Regions from separate parts of the Streptomyces sp. NPDC088147 genome, predicted to be linked through region 3. Evidence: riboswitches for the same ligand, from Rfam matches in the RefSeq annotation. Region 3 holds a riboswitch; each other region holds the start of a gene.
What was found. A riboswitch is a leader RNA that binds a small molecule or an ion and turns the genes downstream of it on or off. The one in region 3 is predicted to bind cobalamin.

Region 1 (7,258 bases), on a different contig from region 3:
CCAGCGCCCTGACCGTGCCGCGCGTGCCGGGCACCACCACGAGATCGGCGTCGGCCAGCTCCTCCGGCCGGTCCACGAACCGCACGACGACCCCCGGCTCCGCCGCCAGCGCGTCCACATCGGTGAAGTTGGACATCAGCGGTACGGCGCAGACCGCGACCCGCAGCACGTCCTCGCCGTACGGGGGAGCCGCGGGCGACTCGCGTACGGCGCCGCGCATCGAGACGCGCAGCCCGTCCTCCTCGTCGATGCCCAGACCGTGCCGATACGGCAGTACGCCGAGCGTGGACCGCCCCGTGAGCCCGCGGAGCATCTCCAGGCCCGGTTCGAGCAGCGAGACGTCGCCCCGGAACTTGTTGACCAGATAGCCCGCGATCAGCTCCTGGTCCTCGGGGGACAGCAGCGCGGTCGTCCCGAAGAACGAGGCGAAGACGCCGCCCCGGTCGATGTCCCCGACGACCACCACCGGCAGCCGCGCGGCCCGCGCGATGCCCATGTTCACGATGTCGGTACGGCGCAGATTGATCTCGGCGGGACTGCCGGCCCCTTCGCAGATCACGGCGTCATAGGTGTCGCGCAGCCGCTCCAGGCAATCCAGGACGGGACCGAGCAGGGCTTCCCGCCCCTGGTGCGGCTTCCCGGGGGACGCCCCTTGGGAGGTCCCGAAGAAACCCCTGGCGCTCATTTCCCCCACCGGCCGCCCCATCAGCACCACTTGGCTGCTGCGGTCGCCGCCGGGCTTCAGCAGGACCGGGTTCATCAGCGCCGTCGGTTCGATCCGGGCGGCCTGGGCCTGCATCGCCTGGGCCCGGCCGATCTCCGCGCCCTCGCGCGTCACGAACGAGTTCAGCGACATGTTCTGCCCCTTGAAGGGCGCGACCTTCACGCCACGGCGCACCAGCCAGCGGCAGATCCCCGCCGTGACCACGCTCTTGCCCGCGTCGGAGGTCGTGCCGGCTATCAGCAGCCCCCCGCCGCGCCCGCCCCCGCTCATCCGCGCCCCCTTCGCCCGGCCCCGCGGCGCAGCGCGCGCTGGGCGAGTCCGTACCCGAAACGGCCCGCCACACAGACCGCGAGGGCGGCCCCGGTCACCCGGCGCGACAGCCGTACGGCCCGCTCGATGTCCGCCGTCCCGACCGGCCGGCCCTCGCCGTTCAGCACCGGCCTGTGCTCCACCCGCCCGCCGTACGCGAGCGTCCCGCCCAGCCGTACGCCCAGCGCGCCGGCGAACGACGCCTCCACGGGGCCCGCGTTGGGGCTCGGATGCTTACGGGCGTCCCGCCGTACCGCCCGCAGGGCCGCGCCGGGATCGCCGCCGACTCCGCCGGCCAGCGCACCGGCGAGTACGGCGGTCAGCCGGGCGCCCGGCCGGCCCACGACATCGTCGAGCCGGGCCGAGGCCCAGCCGAACCTGCGGTACCGGGGCGAGAGATGACCCACCATCGCGTCCAGCGTGTTCACGGCACGGAATCCGGCGAGCCCCGGCACCCCCGCCACCGCCCCCCACACCAGCGCGCCGACGACCGCGTCGGAGGTGTTCTCGGCGACCGACTCCACCACGGCGCGCGCGATCTGCTGTCCGTCGAGCGCCTGCGGGTCGCGGCCGCACAGATGCGGCAGCCGCTCCCTGGCCCGTTCGATGTCCCCGGCGGTGAGCGCCGCGCCGATGGCCCGTGCCTCCCGTCCCAGGGAGGTGCCACCGACCACGGCCCAGGTGGTGGCGGCGGTCAGCGCCACGGACGCGGTGCGGTGGTCGCGTACGCCCCGGGCGGCCAGCGCCGCGATTCCGGCGGCGCCTCCGGCGCACACCACGGTGTGCAGTGCGCCCCATCCCCGGTGGTCGCGCCACAGCCTGCGCTCGACGGCCGTCGCCGCCCGGCCGAACGCGGCGACGGGATGGCCCCGGCGCGGATCGCCGAACAGCAGATCGCCCAGGAGGCCCACGGCGGCGCCGTAGGCGAAAGCACGCTCGGCGGGCCGACCCCGGCCGCGCACGACGGCCGAACGGCGGCCAGACATGGCGAAATGTCCTCACTCAGGGTCCGCGCCCCGGCTCGACGTGATGCGGCGGCGAGAGTTCCTGGCTCCTGGAGACGTGGCTCGCAGTGACAGTGGCGGGACCGCGCCGGATTCGCACCGGCTTCCTCTTCTGCCGTCGTCAATGGCCCCGGAAGTCCACCACGCAGCGCAAACACCCGTCAACTCATCCCTGACCAGCGACGGGACAGTGTGCCGAGCCCCACACGCCACCCCCGCCCCACGAGCACCGAAGAACCGGCCCGGCGCGTGAACCGGCCCGGCGCGTGAACCGGCGTGGCGCGTGAACCGGCCCGGCGCGTGAACCGGCGTGGCACATGAACCGGCGTGGCACATGAACCGGCCCCGGCGCGTGACGGACGCGCCGGGGCCGGCCCGGGTCGAGGTGGCGCGGCCGTTCCGGCCGCCCGGCGGTCAGGCGACGATCAGATAGATCCCGTACGCGACGGCCGCCACGCAGAGCGCGAAGCAGGTGTACGCGCCCGCGCGGGCCAGTGCCACGGATCCAGTGGCCCCCTGCGCGCTCGCCGACTCCTGCTTGGCGAGGCCCACGATGCCGAGGGTGAACAGGCCCACGAGGGCGACGGTGGCCACGAGGCTGACACCGAAGACGGAACCGAGTGCTGCCCAGTCGATGTTCATGCGGTTTCTCTTCCTTACACCGTGGCGGTTCGCGCGGGCTCGCCCGCGGCGTCCGTGGAGCCAGGGGCCGGGATGGTGGTCGACAGTTCCTGCGCGGCACCGGTCGTGGGCGGCGGGGTGACGGCCGCGATGGCGGCGGTGACGACGCCCGCGGGCTCGGTGGTCCCGGCGCCTTCCGTCGCGCCGGCGGCTCCGGCCTCGTTCTCGTTCACGTTGGTGTGGTCGACCGGCCGGCGGCGCGAGGCGAGCCAGATCGCCCCGGAGATCGCGACCAGCAGGACGGCGACGACCGCGACGCCCCAGGTGCCCTGGCCGGTGAGGAACTCGGCCCCGGCGGCGACCAGGCCCGCGGCGGGCAGGGTCAGCCCCCAGGCGATGAACATCCGGCTGGCGGTCGACCAGCGGACCACACCGCCCTTGCGGCCGAGGCCCGCGCCCATCACGGCGCCGGAGCAGGACTGGGTGGTGGAGAGCGAGAAGCCCAGGTGCGAGGAGGCCAGGATGACGGTCGCGGCGCTGGTCTGGGCGGCGAAGCCCTGCTGCGGCCGGAGATCGGTGAGGCCGGTGCCCATGGTGCGGATGATGCGCCAGCCGCCGAGATACGTACCGAGCGCGATCGCCACTCCGGCGGAGACGATGACCCACATCGGCGGGTTGGAGCCGGGGGCGAGGACGCCGCCGGTGACCAGCGCGAGGGTGATGACGCCCATGGTCTTCTGCGCGTCGTTGGTGCCGTGCGCGAGGGAGACGAGACCGGCGGAGGCGATCTGTCCGGCGCGGTAGCCCTTGGCGGTCGCCTTGTCGTCCGTACGGCGGCCGATGCGGTACGTCAGCCGCGTCGCGAGCAGCGCCGCGAGACCGGCGACGACCGGCGCGGCGAGCGCGGGGATCAGCACCTTCGTGATGACGACGCCGCCGTTGACCCCCGAGGCGCCGACCGACATCAGGGTGGCGCCGATCAGGCCGCCGAAGAGTGCGTGGGAGGAGCTCGACGGAAGGCCGAGCAGCCAGGTGAAGAGATTCCACAGGATGGCGCCGACGAGCGCCGCGAAGATCACTTCTGTTCTGATGCCCTGTTCGTTGATGAGTCCGCCGGAGATCGTCTTGGCGACCTCCACGGACAGGAACGCGCCGACAAGATTCAGGACGGCGGACATGCCCACCGCGATCTTGGGCTTCAGAGCGCCGGTCGAGATGGTCGTCGCCATCGCGTTCGCGGTGTCGTGGAAGCCGTTCGTGAAATCGAACACGAGAGCCGTCACGATCACGATCGCGAGCAGCAGCGTGATGTGTTCCATTGACCCAGGACCCAGGCAATCTTTTGACGTCAGTGGCCTCGGTGAACGTAGGGAGTCAGAGTGAACGGAAGATGAACTGGGCTCGTCTTTGTGGTGTCCCCATGTGTGGAGAAATCGCCCGCCTGTTCTGCTGGCGTGCCCTGGGCCCCATTGCTCCCGCCTGACAGGATTCTCGTATGACTGATCAGCAGAGTCGGGACGCGATAGCCGGGGCCTGGCGTGAACTCATCGCCACCGCCCGGAGAACAGCAGGTGAAGGACTTGTCGTCGGTACATCGGGCAACGTGTCGGTACGGATCGGCGAACTGATCCTCGTCACGCCGAGCGGAGTCCCGTATGACCAACTCACCGCCGAGGACGCCGTCGGCGTCGATCCGGACGGCCGGCAGGTCCTCGGTGATTTCACCCCTACGAGTGAGCTGCCGCTGCACCTCGCCGTTTACCGGAACACCTCCGCGACGGCCGTGGTCCACACCCACGCCGTGCACGCCACCGCCGTCTCCACCCTCGTCCCCGAACTGCCCCTGATCCACTACATGGCGGCGGCCCACGGCGGCGCCGTCCGGGTCGCGCCCTACGCGCTGTACGGCTCAGACGAACTGGCCGCCCATATGCTCCACGCCCTGCGCGACCGGAACGCCTGCCTCCTCCAGAACCACGGCACGGTCGCCCACGGCGACAGCCTCGCCCAGGCCTACGACCGCACGGCGCAGCTGGAGTGGATGTGCCGCCTCTGGCTCACCGCGAACTCCCTGCCCGGCCGAACGCCCTCACTGCTGACCGAGGCCCAGCTGGACGAGGTCGGACAGAAGCTGAAGGGGTACGGACAGCGGGGCTGACCAGCGTTTCCGGGCGGGGCGCCCGGCAGGCTCCGGCACCCCGACGGACACCCCCGGCTGGCCGAGCCCGCCGGGGGTGACCACACTGGGAACGTGCGCCCCGCCAAAGCGACGGCAGCGGCCGTCTCCACAGTCATCGGTGTCGGCGCGGCCGCGCTCGCGGCCGGCCGGTACGCCGGCGACGCCGCGCTCAAGACGCCGCCCGGCCGCCCCCTGCCGGGCGACCCCCGTCTCACCGTGCACGCCACGGCCGCCGGACAGATCGCCCTGACCCGCTGCCTCGCCTCCCTGCGCCCCGGTACGTACGGGATCGAGGGCCCCGGCGTCCACGCGGTCGTCGGGCCGGTCCTGGACGAGGTGGAACACGCCGCGGACACCGTGGTGCGCCGACTGGAGCGCGTCAGTCACGGCTCGCTCGTCGCCGGCACCCATGTGCGCCTCACCCCGCAGGTCCACAGCGGCGATCCCACCTCCGCCCTCGGCCTCGGCCACAAGGACGTGATGATCCCGGGCGAACTCGGCCCCCTGCCCGCCTGGTTCGTGCCCGGGGTGCGCGACACCTGGGTGATCACCACGCACGGCCTCGGCACCACCCGCGAGCACCCCATGAACATCATGGAGTTCCTCGCGGAACAGGAACTTCCGGTACTCGACCTCGCCTATCGCGGTGATGACGGGGCGCCCCGCTCCCCGGACGGCCTCGGCCACCTCGGCGAGTCCGAATGGCGCGACCTCGACGCGGCGCTCCGTTACGCGGTCCGGTACGGCGCCGAGCGCGTGGTGCTGCACGGCTGGTCCACCGGCGCCTCGATGGCCCTGGGCGCGGCGGCCGGCTCCCCGCTCCGCGCCCGGATCGCCGGACTGGTGCTCGACTCGCCGGTGCTGGACTCGGAGGCCACCCTGCGTGCGCTGGCCACCGCCCGCCGTGTCCCCACGCCGCTGCTGCCGCTCGCGGTCCGGTCGGCCCAGGGCAGGGCCGGTCTCGACGGCGACCGGCTGCGCCAGGCCGCCGACCCCGGCAGGCTGAGCATCCCGACGCTGATCTTCCACGGCCCCGACGACACCCTCGCGTCCTGGAACCCGTCCCGCGAACTCGCCGCCCACCGCTCCGGTCTGATCAGCCTGCACGCCGTCGCGCACGCCCCGCACGGCGCGATGTGGAACGCCGATCCGGCGGGATACGAAGAGGTGCTCCGACGCTTCCTCACCCCTCTGATGTAGCGCCGCCCAGAGCCGGCGTCCGTCGCGGCGTCCGGCGCGGCGCCCGGGACGGCGTGGCCCCACGGGGCGCTTTACCGGTGTCTGACGGATCTTTCCGGCATGCGGCGACGCGGCGGAATCCGATGCGATGCCCGGCGCTCCGCTTCGCCTCCTTCAGGCACCTTGCGACCCACCGGGTCCACCCGCCACACAGCCCTCCACCAGCTGTCCCGTCCCTTTCCAGCAGGCATCTTGTTTCTCTTCCGTGCCCTGCGCCACCCCCGTGGAACGGGCCTCTTCCGCCCTTCCCGTACCGCCGGAACAGGTTCCGTTTGGGCTTTCGGGCGGTCACCGGGAAGACTGCCCCCGTGACGTCCCGAAAGCCTGATGAGCAATTGGCGCGCAACTCCAGACTCCGACTTGTCCGCGCGCGGCCGTTGACCACGGCCCGACGGGCTGTGACCGACGGGCGCAGCCGTCCGGCACCCCGGCCGCCCGAGGGCACTCCGCCCCCGGCGGAGCTGGCCCGTCAGGCGAGAGCGGTCCTCGCCGACGCGGCGCGGATCGCCCGCTGGGCGGCCGGTGACCGGGACCCCGGCGCGGGTCCGCTCGACGCGGCGGCGGCCGAACGGGCCGCCGTGGCGCTGGAGTTGACGTCCGACCAGGTGCGCGCGGGCTGGGACCGTGCCCGGCTGGCCGGACTCGTCGAGCTGCACGGCACCGCCGTACGGCCCGGCTGGCGGCTCCAGGCGTGGGACCGCGACGACAGCGCGGTCCAGCGCGGCTGGGTGGCACTCTTCGACGCCTGGTCGCTCGTGCACCCCGCCCCCGAGGACGTCGCCGCCTCCACGGTCGCCGAGGTCGTCGAGGCCGTCCCGCAGGTGCTCTCCCTCCTCCAGCTCTCCGCGGGACCCGTGCTCGTACCGGCCCTGCTCGATCTCCTCCGGCAGCGGGTCGCGGAACTCCACGAGGAGCGCTGCGAGGTGCCCTACGGCCCCCAGCCCGCCCCCGTCGAGCCCCCGGCGCCCGAGCCGCCGGCCGACGACCTCCTGCCCCCGCTCCTCGACTGGGCCCTGGAAGGGCTGGCCGCCGTGGGCGCGCTGACCCTGGGGAAGGGCCAGGCGACCCTCACCCCGCTCGGCAACTGGGCGGTCTGGGTCAAGCTGGAGCAGATCTGCGTCGCCGCCCAGAGCCCCGCGGGCAATATCGAACAGTCCGCCGAGCACATGCTGCGCGGCTGCG
Region 2 (7,258 bases), on a different contig from region 3:
AGGCCACCGGCCCGAGCCGAAACGCACCCGTACCCACGGCCCCCCGCCGGGAGGCGCTACGCCCAGAGCTGGCCTTGCAGCCTTTCGATCGCCTCTTCCGTCGTCGCCGCCGTGTAGACGCCCGTCGACACGTACTTCCAGCCCCCGTCCGCCACCACGAACACGATGTCCGCGCTGTCGCCCGCCTTCACCGCCTTGCGGCCGACGCCGATCGCCGCGTGCAGTGCCGCGCCCGTCGAGATGCCCGCGAAGATACCTTCCTGCTGGAGCAGTTCACGGGTGCGCGTGACCGCGTCGGCGGAGCCGACGGAGAAGCGGGTCGTGAGGACGGACTCGTCGTACAGCTCCGGGACGAAGCCCTCGTCCAGGTTGCGCAGGCCGTAGACCAGGTCGTCGTAGCGCGGCTCCGCGGCGACGATCCGGATGCCCTCGACGTTCTCGCGCAGGTAGCGCCCCACGCCCATCAGCGTGCCCGTCGTGCCCAGGCCCGCCACGAAGTGCGTGATGGAGGGCAGGTCGGCCAGGATCTCCGGGCCGGTGGTGGCGTAGTGGGCGCCCGCGTTGTCCGGGTTGCCGTACTGGTAGAGCATCACCCAGGACGGGTTCTCGGCCGCCAGCTCCTTGGCGACCCGTACGGCCGTGTTGGAGCCGCCCGCCGCCGGGGACGAGACGATCTCCGCCCCCCACATGGCGAGCAGGTCGCGCCGCTCCTGGGAGGTGTTCTCCGGCATCACGCAGACGATGCGGTAGCCCTTGAGCCGGGCCGCCATGGCGAGCGAGATGCCGGTGTTGCCGCTGGTGGGCTCCAGGATCGTGCAGCCCGGGGTGAGCCGGCCGTCCTTCTCGGCCTGTTCGACCATGTGCAGGGCGGGCCGGTCCTTGATCGAGCCGGTCGGGTTGCGGTCCTCCAGCTTGGCCCAGATCCGGACGTCGTCCGACGGTGAGAGCCGTGGGAGCCGGACCAGGGGCGTGTTGCCGACCGCCGCCAGCGGGGAGTCGTACCGCATCAGACCGTGTACGTGTCGAGCGCGCCGCCGGCCACGGCCGGGAGGATGGTGACGCTGTCGCCGTCGGCGAGCTTGGTGGAGACGCCGTCGAGGAAGCGGACGTCCTCGTCGTTGAGGTAGACGTTCACGAAGCGGCGGAGCTGGTTGTCCTTGGCCGGGTCGATGAGCCGCTCCCGGATGCCGGCGTGCCGGGTTTCGAGGTCGTCGAAGAGCGCGGAGAGCGTGTCGCCACTGCCCTCGACGGCCTTGGCTCCGTCGGTGTAGGTGCGGAGGATGGTCGGGATGCGGACCTCGATGGCCATGGCATGGGCTCCTGTATCGGGAGAGGGCGTGACGGGGGCGCGGCTCGGGCCCCCGCGCGAGGGGATACGTGGTCCGGACGGCCGGATCGCGGCAGGCGTCGCTCGGGGGCGTCGCTCAGCCCGCGGCGCCGGGACAGATGGCACTGGCGAGGCGGCACAGATCGACGTGCAGCCGCGCCACGAGCAGCGGGGTGCTCGGCGTCTTGTCGCTCACGTCGTGGGAAACCATGCGGTCATCGTAACGATTCCCGGTCGGCGGTCCGGCATGTGATCTCGTATCCCGGACGGTCCCTATCCGTCAGGCGGACGGGGGCAGATAGACGACGGTCGGCGCGCCGGTGGCGGGGTGCGTGCTGACCTCGGCGGTCACCCCGTAGACGGTGGCGAGGAGTTCGGCGGTGAAGACCTCGTGCGGGGTGCCGGAGGCGACGATCCGGCCTTCCTGGAGGACGTAGACGCGGTCGCAGTAGTACGCGGCGAGGTTCAGATCGTGCAGGGCGAGCAGGTTGGTGGTCCCGGACTCCCTGATCAGGGTGAGGATGTCGAGCTGGTAGCGGATGTCGAGGTGGTTGGTCGGTTCGTCGAGTACGAGCAGGGCGGGCCGCTGGACCAGGGCGCGGGCGACCAGCGCGCGCTGGCGTTCGCCGCCGGAGAGGGAGGGGAACGCGCGGTCCGCGAGGCCGGCGATCCCGACGCGGCCGAGCGCGGCTTCCGTGAGGGCGGCGTCGGCGGCGGTGTCGGCCTCCCAGAAGCGTTTGTGCGGGGAGCGGCCCATCGCGACGACCTCGCGGACGGTCAGCTCGAAGTCCAGCTGTCCGTCCTGCGGGACGGTGGCGACGCGGCGGGCCCTGGCCTTGGGGGTCATGGTGAGCAGGTCGTCGCCGTCGAGCAGGGCCCGTCCGTGGCTGGGGCGGAGTGTTCCGTAGACGCAGCGCAGGAGGGTGGTCTTGCCGCTGCCGTTGGGGCCGACGAGTCCGACGGTCTCGCCGGGGGCGGCGGTCAGGTCGGCGCTGTCGACGAGCAGGCGGCCGTCGGTGGTGCAGGAGAGTCCTTCGAGGCGGAGTGTCGCCGTCATACGGGGGCTCCTTCGGGGCGGCGGCGCATCAGCCACAGGAGGGCGGGGCCGCCGGTGAGCGCGGTGAGTACGCCGACGGGCACGTCCTGGGGCGCGGCGACGGTACGGGCCGCGAGGTCGGCGACGACGAGGAGGACGGCTCCGCCCAGTGCCGCGACGGGCAGCAGGGCGCGGTGGCCCGCGCCGACGGCCATTCTGGCGGCGTGCGGGACGAGCAGCCCGATGAAGCCGACGGCGCCGCTCGCGGCCACCATCACGCCGGTGACCAGGGAGGCGAGGACGAAGACCGCGGCGCGGAAGCGCGAGGTGTCCAGGCCGAGCGCGGTCGCGCCCTCCTCGCCCGCCAGCAGCAGATCGAGCGGCCGGGCCAGCGCCATGAGCAGCGCGGTGCCGAGGGTGAGGACGACGCCGGGCAGGAGCAGGGTGGACCACCGGGCGCTGCCGAGGCCGCCGAAGGTCCAGTAGACGGCTTCCTGGAAGTGCTCGGGGCGTGCCGAGACGATCAGGATGAGGGTGGTGAGCGCGGAGAGGATGTACGAGACGGCGACCCCGGCGAGGACGAGCCGGCCGCCGGTCATCGTGGAGCGCCGGCGCGCCAGCCCGTACACCAGCGCCAGTGCGAGGAGCGAGCCGGCGAAGGCCGCGGCGGGCATGGCGACGGTGGTGGTGATCCCGCCGCCGATGCCGAGGACCATGACGAGCACGGCGCCGACGGACGCTCCGGAGGAGATGCCGAGGAGGAAGGGGTCGGCGAGCCGGTTGCGTACGAGCGCCTGGAGGACGGAGCCGACGACGGCGAGCCCGGCGCCGACGATCACGCCGAGCAGCACGCGGGGCAGCCGTACGTCGAGCACGATGGTCCGGAAGGGGCTGGGGTCGGCGCCGCCGGTGAGGATGGTGATGACCTGGCCGGGCGGGATGCGTACGGAGCCGAGGGCGAGTCCCGCGACGACGGCGGTGGCGAGCGCGGCGGCGAGGCAGCCGAGCACCAGGGTGTAGCGCAGCCGCCCGTGGCCGGGCGGGGTGGTCCTGGTCATGGCCGGGTTACTTGACGGACTCGGGGTGGAGCTGCGCGGCGAGCCGTTCGATGGCGTCGGGCGCGCGTACGCCGAGGACCACGTCCGAGAGCGGCATGACGGCGAACCGCTTGTTCCTGACGGCCGGTACGTCCTTGAGGACGGGGTCCTCCAGCAGCCGCTTCTTCTTCTGGGCGACGGTGGTGGAGCCGTAGTCGTAGATGACGATGACGTCGGGCTTGCGGGCGACGACCTGTTCCCAGGTGGCGTCGCCGAAGGACTTGCCGAGGTCGGCGAAGACGTTGCGGCCGCCGGCGCGGGTGATCAGTTCGTTGCCGATGCCCGTGCCGCCGGCGGTGAAGGCGGTCTTGTCGCCGCTGTCGTAGACGAAGACGGAGAGCGGCTCGACGCCCTTGAGCAGGGCGGCGGTGTCCGTGACGGTGGTGCGCGCGGTGGCGATCCACTTCTCGGCGCGGTCGGGGACGCCGAAGGTGCGGCCCGTTTCGCGGACCTCCCGGTAAACGTCGTCGAGGGTCGCCCTGCCCTTGGGGCAGTTCTCGACGTTGAGCCGGGTGTGGATGCCCGCGGACTGGAGGTCGTCGCGGCCGCGGCCGTCCTTGGCGGCGAAGGCGCTGGCGTAGCCGCCGTAGACGAAGTCGGGGTTGGCGGCGAGGAGCCGCTCCTTGGAGGGGTACTCCTCGGCGAGGACCGGGACGCTCTTGTACGCCTTCTCGTAGGCGGGGAGGATCCGGTCGTCCAGCCAGGCGGTGCCGACGAGGGACTTCTCCAGGCCGAGCGCCAGCATCACTTCGGTGACGTGCTGGTTCATGGTGACGACGCGCTTCGGCGGCGCCTGATAGGTGGTTTTCACGCCGCAGTTGGTGACGGTGTACGGGAAGCCGGGCGCGGTCGCCGCGGCCGGGGCGCCGTCCTTCGCGTCCGTGGAGGTGGCGCCGCCGCAGGCGGCGAGCGGGAGCAGTACGGCGGATATGGCGGCGGACGTGAGCGCACGGCGGCGCCGGGACAGCACAGACACGGCAGGGCCTCCTCCGGGGGATTTCCGCGTCCCCTGGCTGGTGGGAGAAGGGCGGCAGGTCAGTTCCTGGCTGCCAAGCTGGGCTTGGTCACAGTGGCGGGACCGCGCCGGATTCACACCGGCTTCCTGATCCCCGCCGCCTCGGTTCGGCGCTCAGTGTGTCAGACCTGGTGAGCGCCGCGACGGGCGCCTCGGCCGATCCCGGCCTCGGTCGGTCCCGGGCCTCAGACGATCTCGACGTCCTCTTCCGTGACCTCGCCCTCGACGATGCGGTACGAGCGGAACTGGAAGGGGCCCGAGTCGTCGTGGTCGGCGGTGGAGACGAGGACGTAGTGGGCGCCCGGCTCGTTGGCGTATGTGATGTCCGTACGGGACGGATACGCCTCGGTCGCGGTGTGCGAGTGGTAGATGATCACCGGCTCTTCGTCGCGGTCGTCCATCTCCCGGTAGAGCTTGAGCAGATCCGCCGAGTCGAACTCGTAGAAGGTGGGCGAGCGAGCGGCGTTGAGCATGGGGATGAACCGCTCGGCCCGGCCGGTCCCGGCGGGACCCGCGACCACGCCGCACGCCTCGTCGGGATGGTCGGCGCGCGCGTGCTCGACGATCTTGTCGTGCAGGGCCTGGGTGATGGTGAGCATGGAGAAAATATAAAGGGACGAGTACGGCCCCTGGATCCGGGAGGGAGTTTCCCGGTTTTTCCAGGGGCCGTCGGGGTCTCGGCGGATTCACTCCGCGGAGGCGTACTCCGGGGTGGAGTCGCCGGCCGTGGTCCGCGGGGCGCGGCGCTTGAGGTACTGCCAGCCGATGAGGAGACAGACCGCCCAGACCGCCCCCACGTAGAGGGAGACCCGTGCGTCCTTGTCGTACGCGATCAGACAGGTGACGAGGGCGAGGAAGCCCGCCGCGACCCAGCTGAACAGCGAACCGCCGGGGGCGGGGAACGAGGAGGCGGGCAGCAGGCCCGCCCGTACCCCGCGGCGGTAGCGGATATGGCTGATGAGGATCATCATCCAGGTCCAGATACCGGCGGCGGTGGCCACGGATGTCACATAGCCGAAGGCCTTCTCCGGGACGATGTAGTTGAGGACCACGCCGATGCCCATGAGGGCGACGGAGACGGTGATGCCGAAGGCCGGGGTCTTGCGGGAGTTGAGCTTGCCGAAGAGCTTGGGCGCCTCGCTGTTGGCGGCGAGGTCGCGGAGCATCCGGCCGGTGGAGTACATCCCCGAGTTGCAGGAGGAGAGCGCGGCGGTCAGCACGACGAAGTTGACGATGCCGGCCGCGAGGGGGATGCCCATCGTCTCGAAGGCGTGGACGAAGGGGCTGGCGCCCGCCGAGAACTCGGTCCACTTGACGACCGCGAGGATGACCGACAGCGCGCCCACGTAGAAGACGATGATGCGCCAGGGCAGCGTGTTGATCGCCTTGGGAAGGGTCTTCTCCGGGTTCTCGGACTCGCCCGCGGTGACGCCGACCAGTTCGACGGCGAGGTAGGCGAACATGACGCCCTGGAGGGTCATCAGGCTGGAGCCGATGCCGTTGGGGAAGATCCCGTCGTGGGCCCAGAGGTTGGAGGCGCTGGCGGTGTCACCGGCGTCGGAGAAGCCGAGGGTGAGCACGCCGAGACCGATGACGATCATTCCGATGATCGCGGTGACCTTGATCATCGAGAACCAGAACTCGACCTCGCCGAAGATCTTCACCGAGATCAGGTTGACGCCGAAGAGCACCACCAGGAAGACCAGGGCGCTGACCCACTGGGGGATCTGGGGGAACCAGAAGTGGATGTAGATGGCCGCGGCGGTCAGTTCCGCCATCCCGGTGACGACCCACATCAGCCAGTACGTCCAGCCGGTGGCGAAGCCGAAGAACGGGCCGAGGAACTCTCTGGCGTACTCCGCGAAGGAGCCCGAGACGGGCCGGTAGAGGAGCAGCTCGCCGAGCGCCCGCATGATGAAGAAGATCACGACGCCGGCGAGGGCGTACATGAGGATGATGCTGGGTCCGGCCTTGGCGATGTTCGCTCCGGCGCCCATGAAGAGCCCGACGCCGATGGCGCCGCCGATGGCGATCATCTGGACCTGACGGCTGCCGAGTCCGCGCTCGTAGCCCTCTTCCGAGGTGCCGTCGGCGGCCGGTCCTCCGGCGGTCCGGTCGCCGCCGTACTCCTTGTCGACCTGCGCTGAGGTCATGGTCGTGCGCCCTTTCTCCATACAGATCCGCGCCGTGCTCGGCCGCGGACCAGTTCCTGATCCCCCCGGATATGGATGGAGTGCCGCCGGCGGTCGGCCGGCCGAAGCACCCCCGGGGACAGGGGTGGCGTCCCCGGGGGGTCGTGCAGATCTATCACGGCGAACCGGGCGGCCGACGGAGCGCGCTGTGGCACAGGCCACAGGGAGAAGCGGACGAATCGCACCGCGAACCGCAAAGGTCGCCGGAGCGGTGACGGGATCGTTATGCCGAATTGAGCGTCACCTGAGCGTACGGAAAGGGGACTGCCGGTAACCGGCATATGACCCGCGGGAGTCACGGCATGAGTGTCTCGACAAGCGATTCCTGGAGCGCGCCGAGCCAGAGGTAGGCCATCACCATCGGCTTGCGCGGGTCGGAGTCGGGCAGCCGGTACAGCTCGCCGCCCTCGTCCTCGTCGGTGACCTCCAGGCGGGTGCCGATCGTCAGCCGCAGGTCGTTGAGCGCGCCGAGCCAGTGCCGGCAGTCGTCGGGGGTCAGCTTGAGGACGGCGGCGCCCCCGCCCTCCACGGCGAGCGCGTCCAGCGTACGGACGAGCGCGAGGCCGTCCTCGCGCTTGCGGCCGCGCAGGT
Region 3 (7,258 bases):
AGGCACGGGAGCCATTCCGGCGCCGCGGCTCCAGGGCGCGCGCCGGGAACGCCCCGCACCGGCAGGTGGAAGGAGCGTCCGGGATGGCTGAAACGGGATCCGCTGAAACGGGATCCTTCGGTGCCGGCGGTGCCGGCGGTGCCGGCGGTGCCGGCGGCTCCTCCGGCCCCTTCCCGGAGCGGCCGAGCGGGGTGCTGGACGCCCTCGGTGTGGCGGTGGTGGCGCTGGACACGGCCGGGCGGATCATCCTGTGGGGCCCGCGCGCCGAGGAGCTCTTCGGCTACTCCGCGCGGGAAGCGCTGGGACGGCACGCGGCGCGGCTGCTGGTCGACGACCGGTGCGCGGACCTGGTGGCCGGCGCGTACGAACGGATGCTGGAGACCGGTGTGGGCTGGGCCGGTACCGTTCCCGTCCGGACCGCGGACGGCTGCCGGCGGCTGGTGGAATTCCGCTGGACGCGACTACCGGGCGATCAGGGGGACTTCTTCGCGCTGGGTACCGCAACGGACGCGTCGACGGTGCGTGAGGTGGAGCGGGACATCGCGTTGTCCACGCAGCTGATCGCCCAGTCGCCGATCGGGCTGGCGGTTCTGGACACCGAGCTGCGCTTTGTGGCCGTCAATCCGGCGATGGAACGGATCCACGGTCTGCCGGCCAAGGATCAGCTGGGACGGAGTCTCGGGGAGGTCCTGCCCTCGATCAGCGTCGAGGCGTCCGAAGCGATGGCCAGGGACGTGGTCGAGTCCGGACGCCCCCAGATCGACACGTACACCACCGGCCGCACCGCGGCCGACCCCGACAACGATCATGCCTGGTCCGTCTCCGTCTACCGGCTGGAGGATTCCCACGGACAGGTTCTGGGGGTGGCCACGTCGGTAGTGGATGTCACCGACCGCTACGGTGCGATCACGGCGGCGGCCGAGGCGCGCCGGCGTCTGGCCCTGATCGCCGAGGGCTCCGCCCGTATCGGAACCACCCTGGACCTCACACAGACCGCCCGTGAACTGGCCGACGTCGTGGTGCCCGGAATCGGCGACCTCGCGGTGGTGGACGTACTCGACTCCACCCTGGGCCATCGCCGCCCCGCGGTACTCGACAGCGGCCCGGTGCTCCTGCGCACCCTCGCGATGAAGGCCGCCTGCCCCGCGGAGGGGGTCCCCGCTTTCGGCGCCGCCGGCCAGCTGGTCCGCTACGACCCCGACCAGCTGGTCACCCAGTGCCTGCGGACCGCTCGCCCGGTCATGGTGGCGCATATGGACGAAGGCGATCTGGCGCGCGTCGCCCGCGACGCCGGAGCCGCCGCCGCCCTGGCCAGAAACGGCATCCACTCGTATCTCGCGATACCGCTGGCCGCCCAGGGCGAGGTACGGGGAGTGCTGAGCCTGATGCGCGGCCCAAATCCCCGCCCTTTCACGGCGGACGACTCCATCCTGGCCGGTGAGCTGGCCGGCCGGACCGCGGTGTCCCTCGACAACGCGCGCCTGTACGAGAGCGTCCGCGACACGGCGGTGACCCTCCAGCGCAGCCTGCTGCCGCGACCGGCGTCGCCCGAGGGCCTGGAGGTCGCCACGCGCTACCAACCCGCGGTCGCCACCGACGAGGTCGGCGGCGACTGGTTCGATGTCATCCCTCTCGCGGGGGACAGGACCGCGCTCGTGGTGGGCGATGTGATGGGCAGTGGCATCGACGCCGCCGCCGCGATGGGCCGCCTGCGCACCGCCACCGCCACGCTGGCCGACCTCGACCTCCCGCCCTCCGAGGTGCTGCGGCACCTCGACAAGATCACCGCCGGTCTGGAGCCGTACTTCGCCACCTGCATCTACGTCGAGTACGACCCGCACAGCGACCGATGCCGCATCGCCGGGGCCGGACACCTGCCTCCGGCACTCATCCCCGCGGGCCGGCCTCCCGAACTGCTCGACCTGCCGTCCGGCGCACCGCTCGGGGTCGGCGGGGTCCCCTTCGAAACGACCAGCGCGCCCCTGTACCCCGGGGACCAACTGGTCCTCTACACCGACGGCTTGGTCGAAACCCGCCGTGACGCCATCGACGAACGCCTCGGCGTCTTCCTCGGTGTGCTCGACGGTCCCGGCCGTTCTCTGGAGGAAACCTGCGACCGTCTTCTGGACACGCTGCGTGATCCGTACGATCAGGACGACGTGGCGGTACTGATCGCCCGGCCTCGACCGCACCCGTGACCGACCGCATCCCTGACCGACCGCATCCCTGATCCGCCGCACCCGTGATCCACCGCGGACGCCGGTCAAGGGCCGAGAAGGGGCCACGACGGCCCCCTCCCGGCCCTCGACTCCCGTCAGGACGCGGGAAGTTCCGCCCGTACCGTGCGGGCGGCGGAGACCAGGTTCTCCAGAGACGCGCGGGTCTCGGGCCAGCCCCGGGTCTTCAGACCGCAGTCGGGGTTGACCCACAGCCGGTCGGCCGGGATGGCTTCCAGCCCCTTGCGGAGCAGCGCGGCGGCTTCGTCCACGTCGGGCACGCGCGGGGAGTGGATGTCGTACACGCCGGGACCCGCCTCGCGTGGGTAGCCGTGTGCGGCGAGTTCGCTCGCGACCTGCATATGGGAGCGGGCGGCCTCCAGACTGATGACGTCGGCGTCGAGGTCGTCGATGGCCTGGACGATGTCGCCGAACTCGGCGTAGCACATGTGGGTGTGGATCTGGGTGTCCGGACGCACGCCGCCGGTGGTGAGGCGGAAGGACTCGGTGGCCCAGTCCAGATACGCGGCGTGGCCGGCGGCGCGCAGCGGCAGGGTCTCGCGCAGGGCGGGTTCGTCGACCTGGATGACCGAGGTGCCGGCCGCCTCCAGGTCGGCGACCTCGTCGCGCAGGGCGAGGGCCACCTGGCGGGCCGTGTCGCCGAGCGGCTGGTCGTCGCGGACGAAGGACCAGGCGAGCATGGTGACCGGGCCCGTGAGCATGCCCTTGACGGGGCGCTCGCTGAGCGACTGGGCGTAGGAGGTCCAGCGCACCGTCATCGGCTCGGGGCGGGAGATGTCGCCGGCGAGGATCGGCGGGCGGACGTAGCGGGTGCCGTACGACTGGACCCAGCCGTGCTGTGTGGCGAGGTAGCCGGTGAGCTGCTCGGCGAAGTACTGGACCATGTCGTTGCGTTCGGGCTCGCCGTGCACCAGCACATCGATGCCCGTCTTCTCCTGGAAGGAGATGACCTCGCCGATCTCGGCCTTGATGCGCTCCTCGTAGCCGGCGGTGTCGATCCGCCCCGTGCGCAGATCGGCGCGGGCCGTGCGCAGTTCACCGGTCTGCGGGAACGAGCCGATGGTGGTCGTCGGCAGCAAGGGCAGCCCGAGGTGGGCGCGCTGGGCGACGGCGCGCTCGGTGTACGGCTGCGAGCGGCGGCCGTCGGCGTCGGTGACGGCGGCGGTCCTGGCGCGTACGGCCGGGTCGTGGGTGAGCGCCGAGTTGGCGCGGGACGCGAGGTCGGCGCGGTTGGCGGCGATCGCGGCGGCGATGGTGTCGGTTCCCCGGGCGAGCCCCTTGGCCAGGGTGACGATCTCGTCGGTCTTCTGACGGGCGAAGGCGAGCCAGCGCAGGATCTGCGGGTCGATGTCCCGTTCGGCCGCGGTGTCGAGCGGTACGTGCAGGAGGGAGCAGGAGGCGGCCACATCGACCCGGTCGGCGAGGCCGAGCAGGGTGGCGAGGGTGGACAGCGACTTCTCGAAGTTGTTGATCCAGATGTTGCGGCCGTTGACGACGCCCGCGACGAGACGCTTGCCGGGCAGTCCGCCGACGGCCGCGAGGTCGTCGAGGTTGGCGGCGGCGGCGTCGGTGAAGTCCAGTGCCAGACCGTCGACCGGGGCCTTCGCGAGGACGGGCAGAGCCTCGCCGAGCCGGTCGAAGTAGGAGGCGACGAGCAGCTTCGGCCGGTCGGACGCACCGCCGAGGTCACGGTACGCGCGGGCGGTGGCGTTCAGCTCGGCGGGCGTGCGGTCCTGGGCCAGGGCGGGCTCGTCGAGCTGGACCCATTCGGCGCCGGCGGCGCGCAGTCCGGCGAGCACCTCGGCGTAGACGGGCAGCAGCCGGTCCAGCAGGGTCAGCGGTTCGAAGTCGGCGGCCACCCCAGGGGCGGGCTTGGCCAGCAGGAGATACGTGATCGGGCCGACCAGCACCGGGCGGGCGGCGAGGCCGAGCGCGAGGGCCTCCCTCAGCTCGGCGACCTGCTTGGTGGAGTCGGCCGCGAAGACCGTGTCCGGGCCCAACTCGGGAACGAGATAGTGGTAGTTGGTGTCGAACCACTTGGTCATCTCAAGAGGGGCCACGTCCTGGTTGCCGCGGGCCATGGCGAAGTAGCCGTCGAGCGCGTCGGCTTCGACGGCAGCACGGTGCCGCTGGGGGACAGCGCCGACCATGACGCTGGTGTCCAGGACATGGTCGTAGTACGAGAAGTCACCTGTCGGCACCTCGTGGATGCCGGCGTCGGCCAACTGCCGCCAGTTCGAACGGCGCAGGCCCTCGGCGGTCTCCCTGAGGGCGTCGGCGGTGACCCGGCCCTTCCAGTAGCCCTCGATGGCCTTCTTCAGTTCACGGTTCCGACCCTGGCGGGGGTAGCCGTACACGGTGGCCCGTGCTGCCGCGGCCGCGGACTTCGCTGTCACGGAAATCTCCTTCGCGAGATGACTCCTGAACTCCCGGAGACGGGACGCGGACGCGAAGGGGTGACGAACCGTACGGACCCGGCTCGCGCATCCGCGCGGCCTTCCGTCTGGTATGTACGCCGACCCGCCCACGAGGTCACCGGGATATCCGCACGCGATCGGTCGCGTACGGGCAACGGGCAGGTCTTCGGACTCGCGGGCACGTCTGCCGGGGCAGATTCCTACTGGCCGTCGCTTCCCAGATCCACGGTCGGATCCAGTGCGTATGACGGCGGTCGTTCCCGCTCACCGCTGCGGGGCAGTCCCGGATTCCCACCGGGTTCCCTCTTACGACGCTCCTGCCTGGCGGACAGGGCGAACCAGCTGCACGGCCCACCCTAGAGGGCGGACCATTCCTCGCGCATCACCGCTCACATTCCGGAACGTGACATGAGACACGGGATCCGCCCCCGCGGGCCGGTCGTCAGGGACGGCTGGTGAGATAGCCGCCCATGGAGGTGAAGTACTCGGTCGCGGGCAGCTCGCGGCCGTCCTCCGTCCGTACGCGGGTGATGGCCAGGCCGTGGTTGCGGCCGGTGCGGGCGTCCGCGCCGGCGACGATCACCACGCCCTCGCCCTCGCGGTAGAAGACGCGGCCGGGGGTGCCTCCGTAACGGCCCTCCGAGACGACCGCGGTCAGCACCTCCAGGCGCTTGCCCTTGTGGAAGGTGAAGGCGCTCGGGTACGGCGCGGACTGGGCGCGGACCAGGCGCTCCAGGACATCGGCCGGCCAGTCCCAGTTGATCCGGATGTCCGCCTCGGCCCGCTTGTGGAAGAAGGTGGCCTGGGAGCGGTCCTGCTTGGTGAACTCGGTCTGCCCGGAGGCGATCCGGTCCAGGGCGCCGACCGTCACGGGGGCGATGAGGTCGACGGTCTTGTGGAACAGGTCGGTGGCGGTGTCGGTGGGCTCCACCGGCACCGCGCGCTGGTCCACGATGTCGCCCGCGTCGAGCACCTCGTCCATCATGTGGGCCGTGACGCCGACTTCCCGCTCTCCGTTGATCAGGGCCCAGATCAGCGGCGAGAAACCGGCGTACTTCGGCAGAAGCGAGTCGTGGATGTTCAGTGTGCCGAAGCGGGGAAGGCCGTAGATCCGCGGCGGGATCCAGGTGCGCCAGTTGTTGGCCACGATGATGTCCGGGCCGGCCTCCTTGAGCCGCTGGAACAGCTCCTCGTCGTCCGGCCTGTTGCGGATGATGACGGGGACGCCGTGCTCCTCGGCCAGGTCGGCGACCGAGTCGCTCCAGATCTTCTCGTAGGCGTGCTCGCTCTTGGGGTGTGTCACGACCATCACCACGTCGTGCTCGGAGTCCAGGAGTGCTCGCAGGGTGCGATGTCCCCAGGTCTGGTAACCGAACATGACGACCCGCATGGGGTTCCTCCTCAGAAGAGCGAATGATCGCAGTAAGTAAAGCAAGCCTTACCTAAGGATGCAACGGGCGCCGTTTCCGGGCCCGTTCGACACCGAGGTGGGTCGCATGTCCGATTCATCCGGTCGACAGGTCGACCTAGGTCAGGTTAGCTTTACCTAACTTCGACTGGCCGGTGTTCTCGGCGGGCTCGGCGTCTTCGTTTCTTCTCACCCACGCCTGACAGGCGGCTGTCCCGCACGATGGGAGTGACATGTCACAGGTTCTTCCTGGCGACGCACCTCTGATCCACGACCTCATAGGAATCGGCTTCGGGCCGTCCAATGTGGCCATGGCGATCGCGCTCAGCGAGCACAACGCGAGCGTCGGCAGGCAGGAGGCGGTCACTGCCCACTTCTTCGAGAGCCAGCCGAACTTCGGCTGGCACCGCGGCATGCTGATCGACGACGCGACGATGCAGGTGTCCTTCCTCAAGGACCTGGTGACGCTGCGCAACCCGTCCAGCGAGTACACGTTCCTGCGGTACTTGCAGAGCAAGGGCCGGCTGATCGACTTCGTCAACCACAAGAACCTCTTCCCGCTGCGCGTCGAGTTCCACGACTACTTCGAGTGGGCCGCGGCGAAGGTCGACGACATGGTCTCCTACGGCCACGAGGTCGTCGCCGTCGCCCCCGTCATACGCGACGGAGTCGTGGAGTACCTCGATGTGACGGCCCGTTCGGGCACGGAGACGGTGGTCCACCGTGCCCGCAATCTCGTCATCGGCACGGGTCTGCGCCCCCTCCTGCCGGAAGGGATCGAGCGGACCGAGCGTGTCTGGCACAACTCCGACCTCCTGGCGAAGGTGGACAGCCTGGAAGGCGCGGACCCCACTCGCTTCATCGTGGTCGGCGCAGGCCAGAGCGCCGCCGAGAACGTGGCGTACCTGCACCGCCGTTTCCCGGGCGCCGAGGTCTGCGCCGTCTTCTCCCGTTACGGCTACAGCCCCGCCGACGACAGCAGCTTCGCCAACCGCATCTTCGACCCCGAAGCGGTCGACGAGTACTTCACGGCCCCCGACGACATCAAGCGCCGGCTGATGGACTACCACGGCAACACCAACTACTCCGTCGTGGACATCGATCTGATCGACGACCTGTACCGGCAGGCGTACCAGGAGAAGGTCCTGGGCACCGAGCGGCTGCGCTTCCTCAACATCTCCCGGCTGACCGCCGTC

Region 1: linked by a shared signal. The riboswitch ahead of ACIOGX_RS10555 (cobalamin biosynthesis protein) and the one ahead of metE (5-methyltetrahydropteroyltriglutamate--homocysteine S-methyltransferase) in region 3 are both predicted to bind cobalamin.
Region 2: linked by a shared signal. The riboswitch ahead of ACIOGX_RS05850 (ABC transporter substrate-binding protein) and the one ahead of metE (5-methyltetrahydropteroyltriglutamate--homocysteine S-methyltransferase) in region 3 are both predicted to bind cobalamin.

Annotation. Positions count from the first base shown of each region.
Region 1 is NZ_JBIUSY010000002.1:1,208,519-1,215,776, forward strand. Features, by position in the region: gene ACIOGX_RS10550 (cobyric acid synthase) at 1-994, opposite strand, end outside; gene ACIOGX_RS10555 (cobalamin biosynthesis protein) at 991-2,019, opposite strand; cobalamin riboswitch at 2,052-2,195, opposite strand; gene ACIOGX_RS10560 (hypothetical protein) at 2,452-2,679, opposite strand; gene ACIOGX_RS10565 (inorganic phosphate transporter) at 2,694-3,977, opposite strand; gene ACIOGX_RS10570 (class II aldolase/adducin family protein) at 4,154-4,816, shown strand; gene ACIOGX_RS10575 (alpha/beta hydrolase) at 4,910-6,037, shown strand; gene ACIOGX_RS10580 (hypothetical protein) at 6,385-7,258, shown strand, end outside.
Region 2 is NZ_JBIUSY010000002.1:108,076-115,333, reverse strand. Features, by position in the region: gene ACIOGX_RS05875 (PLP-dependent cysteine synthase family protein) at 57-1,007, opposite strand; gene ACIOGX_RS05870 (MoaD/ThiS family protein) at 1,007-1,309, opposite strand; gene ACIOGX_RS05865 (putative leader peptide) at 1,425-1,538, opposite strand; gene ACIOGX_RS05860 (ABC transporter ATP-binding protein) at 1,608-2,384, opposite strand; gene ACIOGX_RS05855 (iron ABC transporter permease) at 2,381-3,421, opposite strand; gene ACIOGX_RS05850 (ABC transporter substrate-binding protein) at 3,429-4,427, opposite strand; cobalamin riboswitch at 4,476-4,608, opposite strand; gene ACIOGX_RS05845 (Mov34/MPN/PAD-1 family protein) at 4,661-5,074, opposite strand; gene ACIOGX_RS05840 (amino acid permease) at 5,162-6,628, opposite strand; gene ACIOGX_RS05835 (DUF2017 domain-containing protein) at 6,963-7,258, opposite strand, start outside.
Region 3 is NZ_JBIUSY010000001.1:432,526-439,783, reverse strand. Features, by position in the region: gene ACIOGX_RS01685 (SpoIIE family protein phosphatase) at 84-2,198, shown strand; gene metE (5-methyltetrahydropteroyltriglutamate--homocysteine S-methyltransferase) at 2,315-4,633, opposite strand; cobalamin riboswitch at 4,794-5,012, opposite strand; gene ACIOGX_RS01675 (methionyl-tRNA formyltransferase) at 5,097-6,044, opposite strand; gene ACIOGX_RS01670 (lysine N(6)-hydroxylase/L-ornithine N(5)-oxygenase family protein) at 6,296-7,258, shown strand, end outside.